DNA from 2 places in the Micromonospora sp. NPDC005161 genome. Region 1 is predicted to be linked to the other one. Evidence: riboswitches for the same ligand, from Rfam matches in the RefSeq annotation. Region 1 holds a riboswitch; the other holds the start of a gene.

Region 1 (7,043 bases):
CTGACCAGATCGGCCACCGACGCTCCACCGGGGACGCTGCGCCCGGTCCCGTTCACCGTCAACTCCACCGGTCCTCCTCTGTCGTCCGATCAGGTGCGCCGACATCGGCCGCACCAGGCCCGGCCAGCCGACCGGCCGCGCTGGTGGGATCCGGGCCGGCGGCGGCGAACCGGCCCGGGTGAAAGGGCGTGAGCAGCGGATCGGGCACGCCGGTGGTGACCAGGTCGGCGATCAGGTCGGCGGTGACCGGGGTGAGCACGATGCCGTGCCGGTGGTGCCCGGTGGCGGCCAGCACGTCCGGCCGGTCGGACAGCGGCCCGAGGATCGGCGCGTTGTCCGGGGTGCCCGGACGCAGCCCGGCGACCGTCTCGACCAGGTCGTACTCGGCCAGCTCGGGGAGCAGGTCGACGCCGGCACGGAGTAGGCGCAGCACCGCGCCGGCGGTGACCGTGGTGTCCGACCGCTCCTCGACCGTCGCGCCGAGCACCACCTCGCCGTCTGCGCGGGGCACCAGATAGACCTGCTCGCCGTCGGCGTACCCCCGGATCACGTGCCGGAAGCCCGGCGCGGCGCCGCCGGGCGCGCGTAGCCGGAGGATCTGGCCCTTCACCGGCCGCACGGGCAGGCCGGTGAGGGCGGCGGCGCCGCAGCCGGCGGCGACCACGGTGACCCGGGCGTCCACCTCGGCGAGGGAACGGACCGCCCGCGGGGCGAGCACCGCGCCGGCCCGCTGCGCGGCCGTGCGCAGCGCCGGCACCAGCAACCGTGGGTCGACCTGGTGGTCGGTGGGCGCGAGTGCCCCGCCGCGCACCCGCGGCGCGAGCGCCGGCTCGCGGTCGCGCAGCTCGGTGGGGCGCAGCGGGGTGACCGGCAGGCCCAACCCCTGCTGGTACGCCCAGAGCCGGCGCGCCTCGGCCAGGTCGTCCGCGGTCAGCCCGACCAGCAGGGTGCCCTCGGTCCGGTAGCCCAGCTCGACGCCGCTCGCCTCGGTCAGCTCGTCCGCGAACGCCGGCCACCGGGCGGCGGACGCCAGCAGCAGCCCGGTCAGCTGCCGCTCACCGAAGTACGCCTCGGCCACCGGAGAGAGCATCCCGGCGGCCACCGCCGAGGCCCCTGACCCGGGGGACGGATCGTGCACCACCACCCGAAGCCCGCGGGCGGCGCACCGCCAGGCGATCGCCAACCCGATCGGCCCCGCCCCCACCACCGCGACGTCCGCAAGGAAGGGCCCCTTGTTAACGGATTCTGTAGAGGAAGGGCCCCCTGTTAACACGTCAGCGCCCCGAGCAGCTCGGCGGTGGCCCGGGCCGGGTCGGCGGCAGCGGATACCGCGCCCACCACCGCCACCCCGTACGCCCCGGCGGCTCGCAGCGCCGGCACCCGGGCGGCGGTCACCCCACCGATCGCGATCACCGGAACGTCGACCGCGTCGTTGACCGCCCGTACCCCCGCCGGGCCGATCGGGTCCGGCAGCCCGGCCTTGGTGCTGGTGGCGTGGCACGGCCCGACGCCCAGGTAGCTGGCTCCCGCGGCGACGGCCTCGATCGCCGTCTCCGGTGCCCGGGCGGTCGCCCCGAGCACGCCGGTGGGGCCGAGCACCCGGCGGGCGGCGGCGACCGGCAGGTCGTCGGCACCGACGTGTCCACCGGCGGCGCCCACCGCCAACGCCACGTGCAACCGGTCGTTGACCAGGCAGGTCGCCCCGTACGGCGAGCAGAGCGCGAGCACCCGCCGAGCCAGGTCGTACGCCACGCGGTCGGTGGCGGAGTCCTCGACCCGGACCTGCACCACCAGGTCGGCTCGGGCCGTGGTGAGGGCGGCCCGGACCACGGTGAGTGGATCCCGCCCGGGTCGGGTGTCGGTGATCAGATGCAGTCGCCCAAGGGACGGCACGGCAACGCTCCTCCCTGCGCCGGCATTACCCGGATCAGGTTCGACGGTCGGGGGCTGTCAGCCCCCCTCTCAGCCCGGTACACCGGACTCCCGTGGGTTACTTGCGTGTCACCGTACGACAGTTCCGGCCGTCTGCCAAGGCGGGGTCGGCCGGCGGCCGGCGGGCGAAAACCGCACCGCTCGGCGAGATCCGTTGGGCGCTTCATGCGGTCCTGTTCGGAATGTCGCCCACCGTTGCAGAACCGTTACCCGCCGGCATCTTGCCGGACATTGATCCAACCGAATTAATTTGTTCAGCGATTCGACAAAATGCTGGCGTGGTTGCCCTGGCACGGCATTCGCACCGGCTCCATCTGGGACGGTCTTCGGCGAGCCGGCCCCCGCGATCCCTGTCCACCGCGACATAGGAGGCGGCGTGTCCCATTCTCGTCGTGCCCGAGTACCCATCACCGCGACCCTGATCTCCCTGGCCCTGGCCTCGACAACTCTGTTCGGGCTGCCCGCCCAGGCGGCTCCGGCCGCCGCCCAGGTCCCCCCGCGAAACACGCAGGCCGCGGCCCCGGTCAGCCAGGTGCCGCCGAAGGCGCCAAAGGCTGCGGCCGATCCCTTCTCCGTCCTGGTGTTCTCCAAGACGGCCGGCTTCCGCCACGACTCCATTCCCACCGGGCTCGCCGCGATCCAACAACTGGGCGAGGCCAACGGATTCACCGTGGACAGTTCCGAGGACGGTGGCGCGTTCACCGACGCCAATCTGGCGAAATACCGGGCGGTGATCTGGCTCTCCACCACCGGCGACGTGCTGGACGCCGAGCAGCAGGCCGCGTTCGAGCGGTACGTGCGTGCCGGCGGCGGTTACGTCGGCATCCACGCCGCCTCGGACACCGAGTACAGCTGGGCCTGGTACGGCGACCTCGTCGGCGCGTACTTCGCCAACCACCCGGCGAACCAGCAGGCCACGGTCAAGGTGGAGGACCACGCCCACCCGTCCACGGCCGAGCTTCCGGACCGCTGGTCCCGCTTCGACGAGTGGTACAACTACCAGACCAACCCCCGGCCGGACGTGCACGTGCTGGCCAGCCTGGACGAGAAGAGCTACTCCCCGGGCGCCGGCGCGATGGGGGCCGACCACCCGATCGCCTGGTGCCAGGACTTCGACGGCGGCCGTTCCTGGTACACCGGGGGCGGGCACACCCGGGAGTCGTACGCCGAGCCGGAGTTCCTCTCCCACCTGCTCGGCGGCATCCGGACCGCAGCCGGGGTGGCGGACGCCGACTGCGGCGCCTCGAAGACCGCGAGCTTCGAGAAGGTCACCCTGGACAGCAACACCAGCAACCCGATGGAGTTGGACATCGCCCCGGACGGGCGGGTCTTCTACGTCGAGCGGGACGGCCGGGTGCAGGTCGTCAAGCCGGACACCGGCAGCACGGTCACCGCCCTCGACCTGGACGTCTTCACCGGCAACGAGGACGGACTGATCGGCATCCGGCTCGACCCGGACTTCGCCACCAACAGGTGGGTGTACCTCTACCACGCCCCGAACGACGGCATCGCGCGCAACCTGCTGTCCCGGTTCACCGTGACCGGCGACACCATCGACCCGGCCAGCGAGAAGCAGGTGCTGCGGGTCGACACCCAGCGCAACACCTGCTGCCACGCCGGCGGCAGCATGGCGTTCGACAGCGTCGGCAACCTGTACCTGGCCACCGGTGACAACACCAACCCGTTCGAGTCGAGCGCGTACTCGCCGCTCGACGAGCGGCCGGGCCGCCAGGACTACGACGCGCAGCGCACCTCCGGCAACACCAACGACCTGCGCGGCAAGGTGATCCGGATCCACCCGGAGGACGACGGGACGTACACGGTCCCGGCGGGTAACCTCTTCGCGCCGGGCACCGAGAAGACCCGTCCCGAGATCTACGCGATGGGCTTCCGCAACCCGTTCCGGATCGGCACCGACCCGAAGACCAACACGCTCTACGTCGCGGACTACGGGCCGGACGCCAACGCGGACAGCCCCACCCGGGGCCCGCGCGGCCTGGTCGAGTGGAACATCGTCACCCCCGGCAATTACGGCTGGCCGTACTGCACCGGGACGAACGAGGCGTACAACGACTACACGTTCCCGTCCGGCCCGAGCGGGGCGAAGTTCGACTGCGCCGCCCCGGTGAACAACTCGCCCAACAACACCGGCCTGACCAACCTCCCGCCGGTCGTCCCAGCGACCGTCGACTACGGGTACGCCGGTGACGCGCGGTACCCGGAGATCGGCGGCGGCGGCGCCCCGATGGGCGGCCCGGTCTACCGGTACGACGCCGACCTCGACTCCGACCGGAAGTGGCCGGCGTACTACGACGGCAAGGCGCTGCTCGGCGAGTGGAACCAGTCGAAGATGTACACCATGCAGGTGACCGCCGACGGCAGGTCGTTGGTGGACATCAACCAGTTGCTCACCGGGATGGGCATGCTCCGGCCGATGGACTTCGAGTTCGGCCCGGACGGCGCGCTCTACCTGATCGAGTGGGGCAGCGGCTTCGGCGGCAACAACGACAACTCCGGCGTCTACCGGATCGACTACATCGCCGGTGAACGCGCGCCGATCGCGGTGGCGGCGGCCACCCCGACGTCGGGGCCCGCGCCGTTGACGGTGGAATTCTCCAGCGCCGGGTCGCGCGACCCGGACGGCGGCGCGCTCACCTACGCCTGGGCCTTCGGCGACGGGCAGACCTCCACCGAGGCCAACCCGACGCACACCTACGCCACGGCGGGCAGCTTCACCGCCCAGCTCACCGTCACCAACCCGAAGGGCCGTACCGCGGTGGCCAACGTGCCGGTCACCGTGGGCAACACCGCGCCGACGGTGACCATCGAGTTCCCGCCGGACGGCGGCTTCTTCGACTGGGGTGACCAGGTCCGCTACACGATCAAGGTGACCGACCCGGAGGACGGGCAGATCGACTGCGACCGGGTGCGGCTCCAGGTGCTGCTCGGCCACGACGAGCACGCCCACCCGCTGGAGCAGCACACCGGCTGCAGCGGCACCGTCCAGACGTCGCTCGCCCCCGGGCACGGCGCCGAGGCGAACGTCTTCGCGGTCTTCGAGGCCACCTACACCGACGAGGGCGGCGCTGGCGGGGCCGGCCCGCTCACCGGCCGCGCGATCGAGCAGTTGCAGCCCAAGCGCAAGCAGGCCGAGTACTTCACCACCAACGGGCGGGCGCCGGGGAGTACCGGCGGCGGCGACGCCGGCGTGCAGCGGGAGACCGGCGGCGACAGCGCCGGCGGCGGCCAGAACATCGGGTTCATCGAGGACGGCGACTGGTGGTCGCTCGCCCCGGCGAACCTGACCAACGTCACCGACATCCGGTTCCGGGCCGCCTCGGCAGTCTCCGGAGGCCGGGTCGAGGTCCGCGCCGGCGCCGTCGACGGACCGGTGGTCGCCTCGGCCACCGTGCCGGGCACCGGCGGGTGGCAGACGTACACGGACGTGACCGCGCCGGTGACCGGCGCCGCGAGCGGCACGCTGTACTTCGTCGCCCGGGACCCGAACGGCGGCGCGGGGTCGCTGTTCAACGTCAACTGGATGGACTTCCTCGGCCGCGGCGTCACCGAGAACGCGCCACCGGTGGTCAGCGCCACCGCCACCCCGGCCACCGGCACCGCGCCGGTCACCGTCGCCTTCGACGGCACGGCCACCGACGCCGAGGGCGACAGCCCGCTGACGTACGCCTGGGACTTCGGTGACGGCGGCACGACGTCCACGTTGGACGCCAACTACACCTACACCAGCCCGGGCACCTTCACCGCCACCCTGACGGTGACGGACAGCAAGGGCGCGAAGTCGTACGCCACCGTGCCGGTGCGGGTCGACGCGCCGAACACGTCCTGCTTCGGGGCGCGCTCGGACGACTTCGACGGCACCAGCCTCGACAAGAACCGGTGGACCAGCGTGGTCCGGGAGAACCAGCTCTACTCGGTTGCCGGCGGCGCGCTGCGGCTGCCCACGGCGGTGGGCGACCTCTACGGTGCCCGCAACGACGCCACCAACCTGGTGCTCCAGGCGGCTCCGACCGGGGCCTGGCAGGCGACCACCCGGGTCACCCTGCCGGTGACGGCCAACTACCAGCAGGCCGGCCTGCTGGTGTACGGCGACGACGACAACTACGCCAAGCTGGACCTGCTCTACAACGGCAGCCGGCGGGTGGAGTTCATCCGGGAGACGGCCGGCACGCCGCGCAACGAGGCCGCCGACAGCACCGCCGCACCGGCGGGTGACACCGTGCACCTGCGGATCATCAGCGACGGGACGAACCTGACCGCGGCCGTCTCGGCCGACGGGCAGACCTTCACCCCGGTCGGACGATCGGCCGCGCTGGACGGCATCACCAACCCGCGGATCGGCCTCTTCGCGGTCAACGGCGGCACCGAGGCGCCGGTGGTGGACGCCAGCTTCGACTGGTTCCAGGTCACGCCGGACGCTCCGGCCGGACCGGTCGTGCCGTCGGACGAGTTCACCGGCGACACGCTGGACAAGTGCCGGTGGAACGCGATCCTGCGCGAGGACCCGAACGGTTACCGGGTCACCGGTGGCGCGCTGCGGGTCGACGTGCCCAACGGTGACATCTACGGCACCGACAACACCGGGCCGAAGAACTTCATCCTCCAGACCGCGCCGTCGGGCGACTGGACCCTGGAGACGAAGGTCGACGGCAGCCTGCTGAACGAGCAGTACCAGCAGGCCGGGCTGATCGTGCAGGCGGACGACGACAACTACCTCAAGTTCGACTACATCGCGGACAACCAGGTCGGCCAGCCGGTGACGCGGCGGATCGAGTTCCGCAGCGAGATCGGCGGGGCGGTCCAGAACCCGCAACCGGAGGCGGGCAACCTGACCGGTGCGGTGTGGCATCTGCGGCTCGCCCGCAGCGGCGACACCTTCACCGCGTCGTACTCGGCGGACGGGACGACCTGGACCGCGTTGACCACGCTCACCAACAGCGCGGTCGGGGCCACCCCGAAGGTCGGGCTGTTCACCCTCGGCGCCAACCAGACCGCCTCGAAGACCGCCGCGTTCGACTACTTCCGGTTGAGCACCGAGGTGGCCGACGAGACGGCGCCGGTCACCACGGCGGCGGTTTCCGGCACCCCGACCG
Region 2 (7,043 bases), on a different contig from region 1:
AACGTGCCCTCGTCGCCGTGCTCGGCGACCAGGCTGCGGGTGCGCTCCGGCGAACGGTTGTGCACCGCCACGGTGAAGCCGTTGCGGGCCAGGTTGCGGGCCAGGTTGCGGCCCATCACCGCCAGCCCCGTCACGCCGATCTGCGCCGTCGCCTGCTCAGCCATCCGTGCCGCCACCTCTCACCGTCGTACTGCCGTGCTGCGACCGTATCGCGGTGCGCGGCGGAGCGGGCCGCCTCGTCGACAGCCAGTCACCGGCCGGTGGCGTTCGGCCCCGGACCAGCCGATTCTCCACGCGGTCACCTTCGTATTGAGCGCGTCGGTCAGCAGGCCGCCGATGCTGTCGGGGAAAACGGATGCGCCGGTGCCCGCCCACGGGATAGCGTGCGGGCATGCGTAACTGACGCCCCATTTCCGAGCCGGCCCGCCGCCCCGCGCCGCGGTCCGTGCGACTCCCGGGCGTCCCGCATCCCCACCCGCCGTGCGGCGGTGCTGGCCCTGCCCGACCCCGGTGAGCAGTCCCTTCCCTCTCGACCGTCGCGGTGCGACGGTCACCAGCCGAGCCGACCGACCGCGGAACGCGGGAACGGGTCGGCACGAAGGAGGCCCGGATGCCTGCCAGGCGCAACCCGAAGAAGAAGTCGTCCCGTACTCCCGCACCGACGCCGCCCGGCACCGAGCCGGCGGCCGGCCGCGGCCCGCTTCCGGCCGTGTCGACCCGGTCCGACCTGCCGGCCCTGCCGGTCAAGTCGGCCCTGCCGGCGATACCGGTCGAGCCGGCCCGGCCGGTCGGGGTGCCACCGGCCGTCGAGGTGCCGGCGGCGATCGACGTGCCCGTGGTGGTCGACGTGCCGGCGGCGCTGGACGTTCCCCCGGTGGTCGACGCGTCGTCGGTGGCCGGGCGGTCGGCGGCGCCCAAGGCCGGCCCGCCGCTGCCCGGGGCGGCCCGCTCCGCCGGTGGCAAGAGCCAGCGAGCCGGTCAACCACGCCGCTACGCCTTCCGCCGCAGCTGACCGGCCCCGCCCCGCGAGAATCGCGGTTGCCGCCTCCGCAGCAGCGGGGGCGGCAACCGCAGGATCGTGGGGGAGCCTCAGCCCAGCAGGGGGCGGAAGGTGCCGAGCAGCACGCTCACCGTCAGGGCCGCGCCGGCCAGCGCGACCGCTCCGGCGATGAGCAGTCCGTCGGCGAGGCCGAAGGGCTGACGGCGGGCCACGGTGCGCGGGGTGCCGGCGTCGAAACCGCGGGCGTCCATCGCCACGGCCAGTCGGGTGCCCCGACGGATCGCCCCGACCAGCAGCGCGAACCCGGTCGAGGCGAACAGCCGCAGCTTCGCCGCCGGGTTACGTCCGGCGTCGACGCCCCGCGCCCGCCGGGCCATGCTGATCATCTGCCACTCCTGACCGAGCAGCGGCACCAGCCGGAACGCGGCCAGTGCCCCGATGGCGAACCGGGCCGGCGCCTTCGCGTTCTGGATCAGCGCGTCCGCCAGGTCGGTGGGGTCGGTGGTGGCGAAGACGATGACGCCGGGCAGTGCGACCGCGAGCACCCGCAGGATCAGGCCGAGCGCGGTGAGCAGCACTCCGGTGGTCACCAGCACCGGCCCCGCGTCCAGCAGGACCCGACCGGACCGGTCGGAGGCGAAGAGCACCAGGGTGACCAGGATGCCGACGGCGCTGACCAGCAGCGGCCAGGCCCGCCGGGCCAGCACCCCGTAACGGATGCCGAACAGCGGCAGCACGGCGAGTTCGACGGCGATGGCGATCGCCGGGGCCACCGGGTCCAGGGTGGCCAGCAGGGTGAACGAGAAGACCAGCGCGGCGGCGACCTTCGCCACCGGGTTACGGCGGGCCAGCGGTGCACCGGGCGCGGCGACCGGCTCGATGCTGATCATCGAGCGGCCGGTCACGATCGCTCCAGGGTGACGGTGCGGTCGGCGAGCGCGGCGACGAAGTCCGGGTCGTGGGTCACGGTGACCACGCCGTGCCCGGCGTCGCGGAGATCGGCGAAGAGGTCGACCAGCTCCCGCCAGGTCCGCCGGTCCTGACCGAAGGTGGGTTCGTCGCAGATCAGCAGGCGGGGCGCGGTGGCCAGGGCGGTCGCCACGCTCAACCGCCGGGCCTCCCCACCGGAGAGGGTGTACGGGTTGGCCGCGGCGAGCCGGGTCAGCCGCAGCCGGTCCAGCAGCCCCGCCACGGTCTCCTTGACGGCCGCCTCGGGCTGGCCGGTCCGGCGCGGGCCGAGCGCCAGCTCGTCGAAGACGGTGCTGGTGACGAACTGGTGCTCAGGGTCCTGGAACACCGACCCGATCCGTCGCGCCAGCGCGGGCGCCCGCCACCGGTGCGGGGCGGTGCGGTGGTCCGGCCCGGCCAGTTCGGCGGACGCGGTGACCCGGCCGGCACCCGGCCGGAGCAGCCCACCGAGCAGCAGCGCGAGAGTCGACTTGCCGGCCCCGTTCGGCCCGCGCACGGCGAGCGCCTCGCCGGCGCGTACCGCCAGGTCGGTGGGGGCCAGCCGGGGCGGCAGGCCGAGCCGGTCGGCGGTGAGCAGCAGCTCGCCGGGGGCGGCGGTCGCCCGCCGGATGGCCACGGGATGACCCGGCACCCAGACGCCCTCGGCGGCGAGGGCGGCGCCGTGCGCGGCGAAGACCGCCGCGGGCGGACCGTCCGCGCGGACCCCGCCGCCGGGCTCCAGGACGACCACCCGGTCGACCAGCGGGAGCGCCTCGGCGACCCGGTGCTCGACCAGGACCAGCGTGGTGTCGGCCTCCAGCGCGCCGGCCACCGCCCGCCGGACGAGGTCTGCCCCGGCCGGGTCGAGGTTGGCGGTCGGTTCGTCGAGCAGCAGCAGGCCGGGGCGCAGGGCCAGCGCGCCGGCGAGGGCGAGGCGTTGCTGCTCGCCGCCCGAGAGCGCGGCGGTGGGCCGGTCCCGGTCGTACGGGAAGCCGACCCGGCGCAGCGCCTCGTCCACCCGGGGCCAGATCGCGTCCGTCGGCACGCCCCGGTTCTCCAGCCCGAAGGCGACGTCGTCGCCGCTACGGGCCATCATCAGCTGGGTCTCCGGGTCCTGGAAGACGATGCCGACCCGTTCCCGACCCTTGCGTGGGTCGAGCCCGTCGATCTCGACGGTGCCCTCCTGCTCGCCGGAGTCCTCCGGCAGCAGCCCGGCCAGCGCGCTGAGCAGCGTGCTCTTGCCGGCCCCCGACGGGCCGAGCAACAACACCCGCTCGCCAGCCTCGACCCGCAGGTCCACACCGCGTATGGCCCATGCGAGCCGCCCGGCGTGCCGCCACCCGAACCCCCGTAGCTGGACCCCGCTCACCACACCTCCTTCCCCCGCCCGGGCCGCTCTCACGTCGTTGATCAAGAGGTTTACGTCAGTTCGCCGCCCCTTGTTGACGCAAACCTCTTGATCAACGGGAAGACGTGGGGGTCAGATGGCGGCGCGGTCGCGGGCGACCGGGAAGCGGTCCAGGACGCCGGTGTCGGCAAGGGCGCGGGTGAGGACCCAACCGCCGACGCCGGCGATCACGGTGGCGCTGACGATGGTGAGCAGCGCGTACGGGATGCGGTAGTCGACCAGCTCGTACTCGGCGTTCCAGACGAAGAAGTCGAACAGCGCGGCGCTGAGCCCGGTCAGCGCGCCGGCCAGCGCCGCGGTCGGCAGCCGGAACGAGCGGTACCGGAAGGCCGCGAAGGCCAACTCGGCGCCGAGGCCCTGCACGATGCCCTGCGGGATCACCGTGCCGGCCCACTGGCTGCCCAGCAGCGCGGAGAGGACTGCGGCGACCGTCTCGCAGTAGAGCGCGGCGCCGGGCTTGCGGATGACCAGGCCGCCCACCACGGCCGGCATCAGCCAGACGCCGTAGATCAGCGTCTGTGCCGGCGGGAAGAAGGCGAACGCCCCCTCGGTGGCGCTCCAGACCAGGCCCCAGGCCCAGAAGATGACGCCGAAGGCGACCGCGATCACCGAGGCGACCACGATGTCGATGGTGCGCCAGCGGTTGGTGTCGCTGTGGTTCATGTGAATGCTCCCAGTTCTGACTGCGAACCAGGAGAAGACGCACGCCGCGCGCCCGGTGGCACCGGACGGCGGCGCGGCTGGAGGTCGACCGAACTCCCTGCGCTGGCATTACCCAGATCAGGTTCGAGGGTCTGCGGGCGTGCCCGCACTCTCAGCGCTGTGCGCTCCCCTGTCGGATGTGAAGTTGTCTCGCTGACGCTAGCACCGACCAGGGGTACCGGCCCAGCAGGGCGTCCCGCCGCAGGGTCCGGTTCAGGAGACTTCGGCTGGGTAGGCTGACGATCATGCGGGTTGACGCACGGGGTCTCAGGTTCGACGTACGCGCCGGTGGTCCGCCGGACGGCGCGCCCGTCCTGCTTTTGCACGGCTTCCCCCAGCACTCCGGCGAGTGGGACGAGGCCGCCACGGCGCTGCACACAGCCGGGCTGCGCACGTACGCGCTGGACCAGCGGGGCTACTCGCCGGGCGCCCGGCCGGCGGCGGTCCCGGACTACCGGATCCCCGAACTGGTCGCCGACGCGGTGGCGGTGCTGGACGCGCTCGGGCTGGACGCCGTCCACCTGGTCGGCCACGACTGGGGTGCGATCGTGGCCTGGGCGCTGGCCGCCCGGCACCCCGAGCGGGTCCGTACGTTGACCGCGGTGTCCGTGCCACATCCGGCAGCCATGGCGCACGCGCTCGCCACCGACGGCCAGCAGAAGGCGCGCTCGTCGTACATCGCGTTGTTCCGCAAGCCGGGCAAGGCGGAGAAGGTGCTGCTGGCGTGGAACGCCACCGCACTGCGCAAGTTGCTCACCGGGGTGGGCGACGCGTCCCGGGTGGACCACTACGCCGACCCGATGCGCGAGCCGGGCGCGCTCACCGCGGCGCTGAACTGGTACCGGGCGATGTCCCGCGCCGACCTGGCCGGCGTCGGCCCGGTCGCGGTGCCCACCACGTACGTGTGGAGCGACCGGGACATCGCCATCGGCCGGACCGCCGCCGAGGCGTGCGCCGCCAACGTCACCGGGGACTATCGCTTCGTCGAGCTGCCCGGCGTGAGCCACTGGATCCCGGACGCCGCGCCGGGCCCGCTGGCCGAGGCGATCCTGGCCCGAACCAGCGGAACGGCCTGAGCCATGGCGGTCGGGAGGCACACCGTGACGATGGACGCCTGCGGGCCGGGGACCCGGCGCTCGATCGCCGCGCAACTGCGCATGCTGGGCGTACGCCCCGGCGGGACGCTGCTGGTGCACGCCGGGCTGCGTCAGCTGGGTTTCGTCTGCGGTGGTCCGCAGGCGCTGGTGCTCGCCCTGCGCGACGCGCTCGGCCCGGACGGCACGATCGTGGTGCCCACCCACACCCCGGACAACAGCGACCCCGCGCAGTGGCGCGACCCGCCGGTGCCGGTGGACTGGTGGCCGCTGATCCGCGCCGAGATGCCCGGGTTCGATCCGGCGGTCACCCCGAGCCGATTCATGGGCGTGTTCGCCGAGACGGTCCGCTGCTGGCCCGGAGCGCTGCGCAGCTCCCATCCCCACGTGTCGTTCGCCGCCCTCGGCCCGGCCGCCGAACAGGTGGTGGCCGGGCACACCCGGGCCGACATGCTCGGTGAGGGCTCCCCGCTGGCCCGGCTCTACGACCTCGACGCCCACGTGCTGCTGCTCGGTGTGGACCACGCGGTGAACACCTCGCTGCACCTGGCCGAGTACCGCCGTCCGGCCCCACCCGGCGAGCAGTTGGGCGCGGCGGTACGCACCGCCGACGGTGGCCGCGAATGGGTGTGGTGGCAGGACGTACGGCTCGACGAGACCGACTTCGACGCGCTGGGCCAGGACCTGGAGGCGACCGGGGCGGTCCGTACCGGACGGGTCGGCACCGGGACCGGGAGGTTGATGCGCCAGCGGGCGGCGGTCGACTTCGCAGTGCAATGGCTCGCCAGCAACCGGACGACGGAGGACGCATGACGGTGAGTGCCGAGGACTACCTGGCCGTGGTGACCGAGACGATCGGCCGGGTGGCCGCGAGTCAGCGGGCGGCGGTGGGGCGGGCCGCTGACCTGATCGCCGACGCGGTGCGCGCTGACGGGGTGGTGCACGCCTTCGGCACCGGGCACTCCGAGGCGTTGGCGATGGAGATCGCCGGCCGGGCGGGCGGTCTGGTGCCGACCAATCGGATCGCGCTGCGCGACCTGGTGCTGCTCGGCGGCGAACCGGCCGACCGGCTCGGCCCGCTGCTGGAGCGGGACCCGGCGGTGGCGCACCGGCTGTACGAGCTGGCCCCGGTGCGGCCCACCGACGTCTTCGTGCTCGCCTCGAACTCCGGGGTCAACGGCGCGATGGTGGAGTTCGCCACGCTGGTCAAGCAGCACGGCCACGGGCTGGTGGCGATCACCTCCGCACAGCACTCCGGCCGGATGACCTCCCGCCACCCGTCCGGGCGCAAGCTGGCGGACCTCGCCGACGTGGTGCTCGACAACGGCGCGCCGTACGGCGACGCGACGCTGCCGCTGCCCGGCGGTGGCGCGGTGGGCGCGGTCTCCTCGATCACGGCGGCGCTGCTGGCCCAGCAGGTCACCGTGGAGGTGGTGGCCAGGTTGCTGGCGGCGGGGGAGCGGCCTCCGGTCTACCTGTCGGCGAACATCCCGGACGGCGACGCCCACAACACGGCGCTGGAGGCGCGGTACGCGGGCCGCATCCGGCGCGGCTCCTGAGGCTCGTCTGGGAGGGGCCGGTGCCCGGGCGGCGGTCGGGGTGTCGTGAACCTGTTTCGCGCTCGACCGGGTGGGGCACTTGCCTTGCTGGCGGCGGCCCGTACCGCCGGCAGTACCGTCGCACCGGAGGTAGCGCGTGTCCAAGGAGACCGAGAAGCAGCGTTGGCAGCGCAACTTCGCCGACCTGTTGCAGGAGTTGCGGGTCGCCCAGACCGGCGTGCAGATCCTCTTCGCCTTCCTGCTCACCCTGCCGTTCAGCAACGGGTTCACCAGCACGAGCGAGTTCCAGCGGGACGTCTACGTCGTCGCGCTGCTCGCCGCGGCCGCCGCCA

Evidence for each region. Region 1 has a riboswitch for thiamine pyrophosphate ahead of thiE (thiamine phosphate synthase). Riboswitches for the same ligand answer to the same signal wherever they lie in the genome.
Region 2: linked by a shared signal. The riboswitch ahead of ACWD5O_RS22805 (ECF transporter S component) and the one ahead of thiE (thiamine phosphate synthase) in region 1 are both predicted to bind thiamine pyrophosphate.

The regions. Positions count from the first base shown of each region.
Region 1 is NZ_JBSFYQ010000057.1:24,640-31,682, reverse strand. It holds gene thiS (sulfur carrier protein ThiS) at 1-68, opposite strand, end outside; gene thiO (glycine oxidase ThiO) at 59-1,273, opposite strand; gene thiE (thiamine phosphate synthase) at 1,267-1,893, opposite strand; TPP riboswitch at 1,888-1,997, opposite strand; gene ACWD5O_RS33240 (ThuA domain-containing protein) at 2,309-7,043, shown strand, end outside.
Region 2 is NZ_JBSFYQ010000025.1:27,353-34,395, reverse strand. It holds gene gndA (NADP-dependent phosphogluconate dehydrogenase) at 1-164, opposite strand, end outside; gene ACWD5O_RS22820 (hypothetical protein) at 611-1,012, shown strand; gene ACWD5O_RS22815 (energy-coupling factor transporter transmembrane component T family protein) at 1,090-1,890, opposite strand; gene ACWD5O_RS22810 (ABC transporter ATP-binding protein) at 1,902-3,317, opposite strand; gene ACWD5O_RS22805 (ECF transporter S component) at 3,429-4,019, opposite strand; TPP riboswitch at 4,096-4,200, opposite strand; gene ACWD5O_RS22800 (alpha/beta fold hydrolase) at 4,304-5,134, shown strand; gene ACWD5O_RS22795 (aminoglycoside N(3)-acetyltransferase) at 5,165-5,965, shown strand; gene ACWD5O_RS22790 (SIS domain-containing protein) at 5,962-6,711, shown strand; gene ACWD5O_RS22785 (DUF6328 family protein) at 6,848-7,043, shown strand, end outside.